One region of the Nocardia sp. NPDC058666 genome, then DNA from elsewhere that is predicted to be linked to it. Evidence: riboswitches for the same ligand, from Rfam matches in the RefSeq annotation. Region 1 holds a riboswitch; the other holds the start of a gene.
What was found. A riboswitch is a leader RNA that binds a small molecule or an ion and turns the genes downstream of it on or off. The one in region 1 is predicted to bind S-adenosylmethionine.
Positions count from the first base shown of each region.

Region 1 (5,441 bases):
GGTCGCGCGGGCGACGGTTTCATCTGCACCTCGGGCAAAGGCATGGACCTGTACACCGAGAAGCTGCTGCCCGCCGTCGCGGAAGGCGCCGCCAAGGCCGACCGCAACGTCGCCGACATCGACAAGATGATCGAGATCAAGATCTCCTACGACACCGATCCCGAACTGGCACTACAGAACACGCGCTTCTGGGCCCCGCTGTCGCTGACCCCCGAACAGAAGCACGACATCACCGACCCGATTGAAATGGAAAAGGCCGCCGACGCCCTCCCGATCGAACAGGTAGCCAAGCGCTGGATCGTGGCCAGCGACCCCGAAGACGCTGTCGCCCAGATCAAGCCATACATCGACGCGGGCCTGAACCACCTGGTCTTCCACGCCCCCGGCCAAGATCAGCTCCGCTTCCTCGACCTGTTCAAGCGGGATCTGGCTCCGCGTCTGCGCGCACTGGGCTGAGGGTCCGAAAGGCCGCCCCGGCGGTAATGTCCGGGCCGAACGCGAGTCGTCGCGTTCGGCCGGGGCCACATTATTGCGGAACGGCATACCATGGGACCCACGATGCCAACTCAGCTTCGTGTGACGGCGAACCGTCCCATGGCCGTGTGTGGAATTCCTCGGCGAGAATTCCAGCATAGTTTTTCGAGCTGTTCTCGGGCGTCAGGTTCGACACATACAGGTCGGCGACCGGAAAATCGTAGGGCACCTTCTTCACCACGTGCGCGATCGCAGTCGCCGCAGGTCGCAGGTCGTCCAACCGGCCTTTCGAGTCGGCGACCGCCAGGTAGATATTCACACCGAGTACGCCTTCGGTGTCGTTCTTGTTGATGCTCACGTTGTACAGGCAATAGCCCGGCGGCAACGTGTCTGCCTTGTCGATCGCGGCCCTGGTTTCCCGTTCGAATTCTTTGGTTTCCAGTTTCGCCGTCGTCTCGCACTTTTGCGAGTGGTTGTCCGCCGACATGCACCCGGTGGCAACCATCGACATCGCGGCAACTGCGATTGCCAACCACAATGCGCTCCCGCGCCGAGTCGACGGTCGCGAATTGTCAGCCATCAGTGTTCACCATCCATCTCACCTCATAGATATCGGTTGTGCAGGTAGTCACGGGAGGATGAGCAGGGTCGAGCGGTAGTGGCGCATTGCGGTCAGCACCTGTTCCGCGGGTGCGCCGAGCATGGACGAGGTGCGCTGGACGAATATCCGGGCGTGGGCCACCTCGTCCCGCGCGAAGCGGCCGGACCGGCGATGGTCCAGTCCGGCCGCGGTCACGACCATTTCCGGTCGTCGCAGGTTGTGCGACTCCCCCAGCAGTCATGGTCGCAGTGTAAATCCTTGGCCGCGATCATCTTTGGTCATCGCGAGGATGCGCGCAGTCAGCTCAGGGCGTGGTCGAGGTCGCCTAGGAGGTCGTCGAGGTCTTCCAGGCCTACCGAGATGCGGACTACCCCGTCGGACAAGCCGATTGAGGCTCGGCCTTCTGGGCCCATGGCTCGGTGGGTGGTGGTGGCGGGGTGGGTGATCATGGTTTTGGCGTCGCCGAGGTTGTTGGAGATGTCGATGATGCGGAGGCGGTTCAGGACCTCGAAGGCTCGCTTTTTGCCGTCGTCGCCGTTGAGGGCGAAGGTGACTACGGTGCCGCCGCCGGTCATCTGGTCCAGGGCCAACGCGTGTTGGGGGTGGGATTCCAGGAAGGGGTATTTCACCCAGTCGACCGATTTGTTGGTCTCGAGGAACTTGGCCACTTGCAGGGCCGACTCGGTGGAGTGGCGCACGCGCAGCGGCATGGTTTCCAAACCCTTGAGCAAGGTCCACGCGTTGAAGGGGCTCAGGGCGGGGCCGGTGTGGCGCATCAGGGTTTTCACCGGGCCGTCGATGTAGTCCTTGGCGCCGAGGATCGCGCCGCCGAGGACTCGGCCCTGGCCGTCGATGTGTTTGGTGCCGGAGTAGACGACCACGTCGGCGCCGAGTTCGAAGCCGCGTTGCAGCAGGGGGGTGGCGAAGACGTTGTCCAGCACCACCTTTGCGCCTGCGGCGTGGGCGAGTTCGGTGACCTTGCGGACGTCGACCAGGGTCTGCATCGGGTTGGCGGGGGTTTCGAAGAACACGGCCTGGGTCGGCACGGAAAGTGCCTGCTCCCACTGGTCGAGGTCGTCGCCGTCGACGAAGACGGTTTCGATGCCCCAGCGCGGCAGGATCTCGTTGCAGACCACGAAGCACGAGCCGAACAGGCTGCGGGCGGCGACGAGTCGGTCGCCTGCCTTCAGAAGTGCGCCGAGAGCTGTGAAGACCGCGGACATACCGGATGCGGTCGCGAAGGCCGCTTCGGCGCCGTCGAGCAAGCGGATGCGCTCCTCGAACATGGCCACGGTCGGGTTGCCGAAGCGGGAGTAGACGAAGTGCTCGACGTCGCCGGTGAAGGCGGCCTCGGCGGCTTCAGCGTTCTCGTAGACGAAACCCGAGGTCAGGTACAGCGCCTCGGACGTCTCGTCGAAGCCGGAACGGCGCAGGCCGCCACGCACACCGAGCGTGGCGGGGCCGACGCCCTCGGGCAGGGGCTTGTCGAACGAACCACCGGTGATCATGCGTTGACCTCACGCCACGGCAGGCCGACAGCGCGCCAACCGGTGCTGCCGCGCTGACCGAACGCGTCGGGACCACCTTCGAAACCGTCGAGCACGTTGTAGGACGGTGCCACGCCCGCCGCCGTCGCCAGGTTCGCCGCGTGCGCGGAACGCTGACCGGAGCGACACAGGAACACCACCGGTGCATCGTCGGGACGTCCGGCCAGTGCCTTGTCCAGCTGCACGCCGAAGTCCGGATTGCGGGTGCCGGTGCCGTCGACCCATTCGATGAAATGGGCGGGGCGATCGATGGAGCTGGTGTCGGGGATGCCGATGTGTGCCCACTCGCCTTCGGTGCGCACGTCGACCAGCACGGCGCCGGGGTGCTCGGTGAGCAACTCCCACGCCTGCTCAGGGGTGATATCGCCGGCGTAAGTCATGTCGATCCTCCTGCGTGAATCCGCTCTTGCCGTGCCGGAACTCCGGAAAACACGGCCAGGTCGTCACCCGGAGCACCCCACCGCGGAGGAGGGTTGCCGACCAGCGAGCCGGGGCTTGACGCTGGCACTCATGACCTTGCGATCTGAGATTGCCTCGGACCCGGTCATCGTGTCAAACGATTCAGAACGAGCACACCAGCCACGCGCCGTCGCCGCGGGTCAGTTTCCAGGCGGTGGACTTCGGGTTTCCGTCTACCACCACGGTGGCGTCGATTTTGGCGCGATCACCGTTGACGGTGGCGTTGGTGAACCCCTTGCCGTCGATGGTGACGGTAGATTTCGGGCCGCCTAGCTGTTCGGACAGGCCAGAAGCCTCCTCGTTGAAGCCCTCGCAGGCCACCCCGGTCGGCGGACGCAGGTCACTGCGGGAACGCGCGTCGATATAGTTGGTGACAGCGGCGGCGAGACGGTCGGCCTCTGTGACATTTTTCTCAGCCGGTGACAGCAGTCCGCCCAGCACGATGCCGATGAGCACGATGATCGCCACCACCGCGGCCGCCACGAACGGGACGATGGAACGCTTGTCGGTCTGATCCACCACGATGGGCTGGTCTTCCGAGCCAGTTTGCTCCTCGTTCATGCTGTAATCCTGACAGACCCGCGCGGGCAGCCACACCGCGCTCCGGGTCGCCGCAACGCCGCAGCTAGAATCGCGTTCGATGCGGCCAGCTGTCACTTAGCCGGACTGCTGACTTAGCCTGAGCTAAGTTGACGCCGTCAAATCAGTTCTCGACCAAAGGGTGCGCGTAGACATGACCGAACAGAGTGCAGCTACTCGCCCACTTCGCATCGCGATCGTGGGCGCGGGACCGGCCGGTATCTACGCCGCCGACGCCCTGATGAAGTCCGATGCCGACGTGAGCATCGACCTCTACGAGCGCATGCCCGCTCCCTTCGGCCTGATCCGCTACGGCGTCGCACCGGACCACCCGCGCATCAAGGGCATCATCACCGCGCTGCACAAGGTCTTGGACAAAGACCAGGTGCGGCTGCTGGGCAATATCGACTACGGCACCGATATCACCCTCGATGACCTGCGCCAGTTCTACGACGCGGTGATCTTCTCCACCGGCGCCAACGCCGACCGCGCCCTGGACATCCCCGGCATCGAACTGGATGGTTCGTTCGGTGCCGCGGACTTCGTGTCCTGGTACGACGGCCACCCCGACGTGCCGCGCACCTGGCCCCTGGACGCGGAGAAGGTCGCGGTGCTGGGCGTGGGCAACGTCGCGCTGGATGTCGCGCGTGTGCTGGCCAAGACCGGCGACGAACTGCTGGCCACCGAAATCCCGCCCAACGTCTACGAAGGCCTCAAGGGCAACAAAGCCCTCGAGGTCCACGTGTTCGGTCGTCGCGGGCCCGCACAGGCCAAGTTCACCCCGCTGGAACTGCGCGAACTGGACCACTCGCCCACCATCGAGGTCATCGTCAACCCCGAAGACATCGACTACGACGAGGGCTCCGAAGCCGCGCGGCGTAACTCCAAGCAGGTCGACATGGTCGCGAACACCCTCGAACAGTGGGCCATTCGCGATCACGGCGATCGTCCGCACAAGCTGTTCCTGCACTTCTTCGAATCCCCCGCCGAGGTCCTGGGCGACAACGGCAAGGTCGTCGGCCTGAAGACCGAGCGCACGCAACTCGACGGCACCGGCAACGTCAAGGGCACCGGCAACTTCACCGACTGGGACATCCAGGCCGTGTACCGCGCGGTTGGCTACCTCTCGCAGAACGTCACCCAGCTGCCGTTCGACGATCAGGCGGGCACGGTGCCCAACGAGGCCGGTCGCGTGATCGCCGACGACACCGCCGAAGGCGACGCCCGCTTCATGCCCGCCACCTACGTGACCGGCTGGATCAAGCGCGGCCCCGTCGGCCTGATCGGCCACACCAAGGGCGACGCCAACGAGACCATCGCCTGCCTGCTCGACGACGCCAAGGCCTTCGCCCCTGCGCCCAAGCCCGAGCTGGACGCGGTCACCGAGTTCCTCGAGGGCAAGGGCATCCCGTTCACCACCTGGGCCGGCTGGTACCGCCTCGACGCCCACGAGCGGGCGCTGGGCGAGCCCGAAGGCCGTGAGCGCGTGAAGGTCGTCGAGCGCGAGGACATGCTGCGCGCGTCCGAGCCGAACAAGGCCTGAGCTGCCACCACTGTCGAGATAGGGCATTCTGTACCCGTGTTCGATGCCCACGTCCACATCATCGATCCGCGGTTTCCGCTGATCGAGAACGAAGGCTATCTACCCGAGCCCTACGTGATCGATGACTATCGACAGCGCATGGGGCACTTCGATGTTCGCGGCGGTGCTGTCGTCAGTGCGTCTTTTCAGGGAGCTGATCAGACGTATCTGAAGGCAGCGCTGTCCGCGCTCGGACCGG
Region 1 covers NZ_JBHXRY010000006.1:266,959-272,399, forward strand. The annotation lists gene fgd (glucose-6-phosphate dehydrogenase (coenzyme-F420)) at 1-456, shown strand, start outside; gene ACFWVD_RS17350 (hypothetical protein) at 527-1,054, opposite strand; gene ACFWVD_RS17355 (hypothetical protein) at 1,103-1,276, opposite strand; gene ACFWVD_RS17360 (O-succinylhomoserine sulfhydrylase) at 1,375-2,583, opposite strand; gene ACFWVD_RS17365 (rhodanese-like domain-containing protein) at 2,580-3,002, opposite strand; SAM riboswitch class IV at 3,020-3,138, opposite strand; gene ACFWVD_RS17370 (hypothetical protein) at 3,184-3,642, opposite strand; gene ACFWVD_RS17375 (FAD-dependent oxidoreductase) at 3,815-5,203, shown strand; gene ACFWVD_RS17380 (amidohydrolase family protein) at 5,240-5,441, shown strand, end outside.

Region 2 (5,441 bases), on a different contig from region 1:
TGCGGCAGGCCGGAGACGAAACGGGCGAGCACGAGCGTGCCGAAGGTCGGCGCGAGCACGGTCCCGATATTGCCGACGGTGAACGCCATCATCAACACGATCAGCAGTTTCTTGCGCGCCACCCGCGCACACAACGCGGCGATCAGCGGCGCACCGACGACAACTCCCAGCGCGTAGGCCGACACCGCGTGCCCGGCGGACGGCTCGGAGATCTCGAAGGCCCGCGCGATATCGGGCAGCAACCCCATGGTCACGAATTCGGTGGTCCCGATCCCGAACCCACCCAGCGCCAACGCGAGCATCGCCGGGACGTGCCAGTTGGTACGTGGCTCGTCGAGGCGTTCAGGGGCGGCGATGGAAGTAGGCACGCTTCCATGCAACGACGATCAGTACCTATTCGCTACCCGAGACCGGCGTGAGTTGGCCCACCGTGGGCTGACCGGCCGGGTACAGGCACAAAAAAGCGCTCGCATCGGATTCGATGCGAGCGCTTTTGCAGCCGTGCAGGTCCATGATTACGGACCGGGACTCACTTCAGAGCGCGTGCCAGGTTCACATCGAGCGCACCGAGGAACTCCTCGGTGCTCAAGTATCCCTGGTCCCCGCCCACGAGCGCGGCGAGGTCCTTCGTCATCTGACCGCCCTCGACGGTCTTGATGACCACATCCTCGAGCGCCTGGGCGAAGCCGATCACCTCGGGGGTGTTGTCCAGCTTGCCGCGGTGCTCGAGCCCACGCGTCCACGCGAAGATCGACGCGATCGGGTTGGTCGAGGTGGGCTTGCCCTGCTGGTGCTGACGGAAGTGCCGGGTGACGGTGCCGTGTGCGGCCTCCGCTTCACAGGTACGGCCGTCGGGCGTGAGCAGCACCGAGGTCATCAGGCCCAGCGAGCCGAAGCCCTGCGCCACGGTGTCGGACTGCACGTCGCCGTCGTAGTTCTTGCAGGCCCAGACGTAGCCGCCCTCCCATTTCATGGAGGAGGCGACCATGTCGTCGATGAGGCGGTGCTCGTAGGTCAGGCCCGCCGCGTCGAACTCGGCCTTGAACTCGGCGTCGAAGACTTCCTCGAAGGTGTCTTTGAACATGCCGTCGTAGGCCTTGAGGATGGTGTTCTTCGTGGAGAGGTACACCGGGTAGTTCTGCTGCAGGCCGTAGTTGAACGAGGCCCGCGCGAAGTCCTCGATGGACTTCTTGAAGTTGTACATACCCATGACGACGCCGCCGTCTTCGGGCATCTTCACGACCTCGTGCACGATCGGCTCGCTGCCGTCTTCGGGCGTGAAGGTCAGCGTGACGGTGCCCGCCTCGTAGACCTTGAAGTCGGTGGCGCGGTACTGGTCGCCGAACGCGTGGCGGCCGATGATGATCGGCTTGGTCCAGCCGGGCACCAGGCGGGGCACGTTGGAGATGATGATCGGCGCGCGGAAGATGGTGCCACCCAGAATGTTTCGGATGGTGCCGTTGGGCGAGCGCCACATCTTCTTGAGGCCGAACTCCTCCACCCGCGCTTCGTCGGGGGTGATGGTGGCGCACTTGACGCCCACGCCGTACTTCTTGATGGCGTTGGCCGCGTCGATCGTGACCTGGTCGTCTGTCTTGTCGCGGTACTCGATACCGAGGTCGTAATACTCGAGGTTCACGTCGAGATAGGGATGGATCAGCTTGTCCTTGATGAACTGCCAGATGATCCGGGTCATCTCGTCGCCGTCGAGCTCTACAACGGTGCCTTCAACCTTGATCTTGGACATGGATCTTCGTGTCCTCCTCGGTGGGTGCCCTTTTATTGCACGGCCAGGCGAACACGCTTGTGAGCGGACCCCAGCTATTCCAACAAACCGTATATGCCGCGCGTTGGTTGCGTGACATCGTTATGCAAACTCTTGGTGCAAACATGACGAGCGTACTGCTACCGGTCACCTCACCGCGAGGGGAGGGCGAACTGTGCGATACGCGCGCGAGGCACCCGGCCATACCTCGTTTCCCCCTGCTGGGCATCCAGCTTACCCATCGGTCGTCGCGACCCGCCCGCGCTCCCCGCGCACCGGCCACCAACGACACGCCAGCGCCTGCCACACCGCCACCGCAGTGATCTTCGGCGGGAAATGCGGGGGAAGTTTCCGCGTGCGTGCGATGTCCGGTTAACATGACGGCAAGGTCATGAGTGCCAGCGTCAAGCCCCGGCTCGCTGGTCGGCAACCCTCCAGCTGCGGTGGGGTGCTCCGGGTGATGACCGGGCTCTCGAAAGTCGAGAGCAAGCGCGCGTTGCAGGAGGCCCCCCATGTGTTGTTGTCCGACGATCCGACCCAGTTGACGAGATCCCCGGCGAACACCCACTGGAGCACGACATGACCGACACCTCCCTGCCCGAGAACTGGTCGTTCGAGACCAAGCAGATCCACTCCGGCCAGGCCCCCGACGCGAGCACCAACGCGCGGGCGCTGCCGATCTACCAGACCACCTCGTACACGTTCCGCGACACCGATCACGCGGCGGCGCTGTTCGGTCTGGCCGAACCGGGCAACATCTACACCCGGATCATGAACCCCACCCAGGACGCGGTGGAGCAGCGGGTGGCCGCGCTGGAAGGTGGCGTCGCGGCGCTGCTGGTGGCGTCGGGCCAGGCCGCGGAGACGTACGCGATCCTGAACCTGGCAAGCGCGGGCGACCACATCGTGTCCAGCCCGCATCTCTACGGCGGCACGTACAACCTGTTCCACTACTCGCTGCCCAAGCTGGGCATCACGGTCTCGTTCGTCGAGGACCCCGATGACCTGACGCAGTGGCAGGCGGCCGTGCGGCCCAACACCAAAGCGTTCTACGGCGAGACCATCGCCAACCCCAGCAGCGCGGTGCTCGACATTCCCGGCATCGCCGGTGTCGCGCACGACAACGGCGTTCCGCTGATCGTCGACAACACCGTCGCCACCCCGTACCTCATCCAGCCGCTTGCGCACGGCGCCGACATCGTCGTGCACTCCGCGACGAAGTACCTGGGCGGACACGGTGCGGCCGTGGCCGGCGTGATCGTGGACGGTGGCACCTTCGATTGGACCGTGCGCGACGCCGACGGCAACGCCCGCTTCCCCGGTTTCACCGAGCCCGATCCCAGTTACCACGGTGCGGTGTTCGCCGATCTGGGTGCGCCCGCGTTCGCGTTGAAGGCGCGCGTGCAGTTGCTGCGCGATCTGGGCGCGGCGGTGTCGCCGTTCAACGCGTTCCTCATCGCGCAGGGCATCGAGACGCTGAGTTTGCGGGTGGAACGGCATGTCAGCAATGCCGAAGCCGTGGCGAAGTTCGTCGCCCAGCAGCCGGGTGTGGACGCCGTGCATTACGCGGGTCTCGAGTCCTCACCCTGGTACGCGCGGGCCAAGCAGTTGGCACCGAAGGGTGCGGGCGCGATCGTGGCGTTCGAGCTGGCCGGCGGTGTCGATGCGGGCAAGAAGTTCGTCGACGCGCTCAGCCTGCACAGCCATGTGGCTAACATCGGAGATGTGCGTTCTCTGGTGATCCACCCGGCGTCGACCACGCACTCGCAGTTGACGCCCGACGAGCAGTTGGCGGCCGGCGTCACCCCCGGCCTGGTCCGGCTCGCGGTGGGCATCGAGGGTATCGACGACATTCTGGCCGACCTACGGGTCGGGTTCGCGGCGGCGACGACGTGACTGTGAGCACCGAATCGCCGATCGCCGCGCCCGGAACCGGAGTGGACCTGCTGCCACCGCTGGACGGGCGAGTCGGCGTGGTCGCCATCGGAGACGTGACGCTGGAGAACGGCGCCGTGATCCCCGATGCGCGGCTGGCGGTGCAGCGCTGGGGGCAGCTGTCGCCCGCGCTGGACAATGTGGTGCTCGTGGAACACGCGCTCACCGGCGACTCGCATGTCGTCGGTGGGCCCGACGGGGCACCCGGCTGGTGGGAGGGCATGGTCGGGCCCGGCGCGCCGATCGACACCGACCAGTGGTGCGTGATCGCCACCAACGTGCTGGGCGGCTGCAAGGGCAGCACCGGCCCGTCTTCGCTCGCGCCCGACGGAAAGCCTTGGGGCGCACGGTTTCCCGCGTTGAACATCCGCGATCAGGTGCGCGCCGAGATGCAGCTGTTCGACGCGCTGGGGATCGCGCGCCTGGGCGCGGTGGTCGGCGGTTCGATGGGCGGCATGCGGGTGCTCGAGTGGATCATCGGTGCGCCCGAACGGGTTTCGGCGGCGCTGATCCTGGCCGTGGGCGCGCGTGCGACCGCGGATCAGATCGGCACCCAGACCACCCAGATGGCCGTGATAACCGCCGATCCCGACTGGCAGGGCGGCAACTATCACGGCACCGGCCGCGCGCCGATGACCGGCATGGGGCTGGCTCGCCGCATCGCGCACCTGACCTACCGCACCGACGGCGAACTCGATCACCGGTTCACCAATCGCGCCCAGGGTGACGAGGATCCGTGGACCGGGGGCCGTTACGCGGTGCAGAGCTACCTCGAGCATCAGGCCGAAAAGCTGTGTCAGCGTTTCGATCCGGCGACGTATGTGCTGCTCAGTGAAGCGATGAACCGACACGATGTGGGTCGTGGCCGCGGCGGTGTCGCTGCCGCGCTCGCCTCGACTCCGGTGCCCTGTGTGGTCGGCGGGGTCGACTCGGATCGCCTGTACCCGTTGAACACTCAGGCCGAGCTGGCCGAAGGTCTGCCCGGCTGTGCGGGTTTGGAGATCGTGCATTCGCGCGACGGGCACGACGGGTTCCTCACCGAGGCGGCCGCGGTGTCGAAGTTGCTCACCGAGACGATGCGGTTGGCGCGGGAGAACCGCTGAGCTTCACGGCCCGGTCAGCAGGGTGACGATCGAGCGGACATATTCCTGAAGTCGTTCGCGCGGATACCGTTCCGGGTCGTTGACGGCCAGTCGACCCAGCATTTCCGCGACGGTGAGCACCGAGTTCGCCAGCAGTTCGGCGTCCATGTCCGACCAGCGTGGTGACAGCGAAACACCCATGCGGACAAGCGCTTCCGCGCGTTCCAGAATGTCGGTGCGTGCAGCACGAAGGGCCGCACGGTATTCGTCGGGCGCGCTCGCGGGCGTGGCCAGGATCAGGCGCCAGCGCGTCGGATTCGCCAGTGCCACACCGACGAACGCTTCCACCGTCGACGACGCGGCGGTCACCGGGTCGGCGCCGAGCAGGTCTTCGGGCAGCGTGTCGGCGATCTGCTCCAGCCCGCGTTCGCGTTCGCGTTCCAAAAGCGCTTCCACCAGTTCGGCGCGCGTGGAGAACACCGTGTACAGCACCGGTTTTCCGACGCCTGCTTCCTGCGCGACGGCTTCCATGCTCAGCTCGTGCAGTTCCATGCGGCCCAGCACGGTGAACGCGGCGTCGAGCAGTTGCGCGCGGCGTTCCTGCGGCGGCAGACGCGGGGCATAGCGGCGTCGCGGTCGTTGATCCTGCGTCGCGGTCA
Region 2 covers NZ_JBHXRY010000018.1:24,900-30,340, reverse strand. The annotation lists gene ACFWVD_RS26060 (MFS transporter) at 1-356, opposite strand, end outside; gene ACFWVD_RS26055 (NADP-dependent isocitrate dehydrogenase) at 530-1,747, opposite strand; SAM riboswitch class IV at 2,153-2,263, shown strand; gene ACFWVD_RS26050 (bifunctional o-acetylhomoserine/o-acetylserine sulfhydrylase) at 2,345-3,661, shown strand; gene ACFWVD_RS26045 (homoserine O-acetyltransferase) at 3,658-4,803, shown strand; gene ACFWVD_RS26040 (TetR/AcrR family transcriptional regulator) at 4,807-5,441, opposite strand, start outside.
Region 2: linked by a shared signal. The riboswitch ahead of ACFWVD_RS26050 (bifunctional o-acetylhomoserine/o-acetylserine sulfhydrylase) and the one ahead of ACFWVD_RS17365 (rhodanese-like domain-containing protein) in region 1 are both predicted to bind S-adenosylmethionine.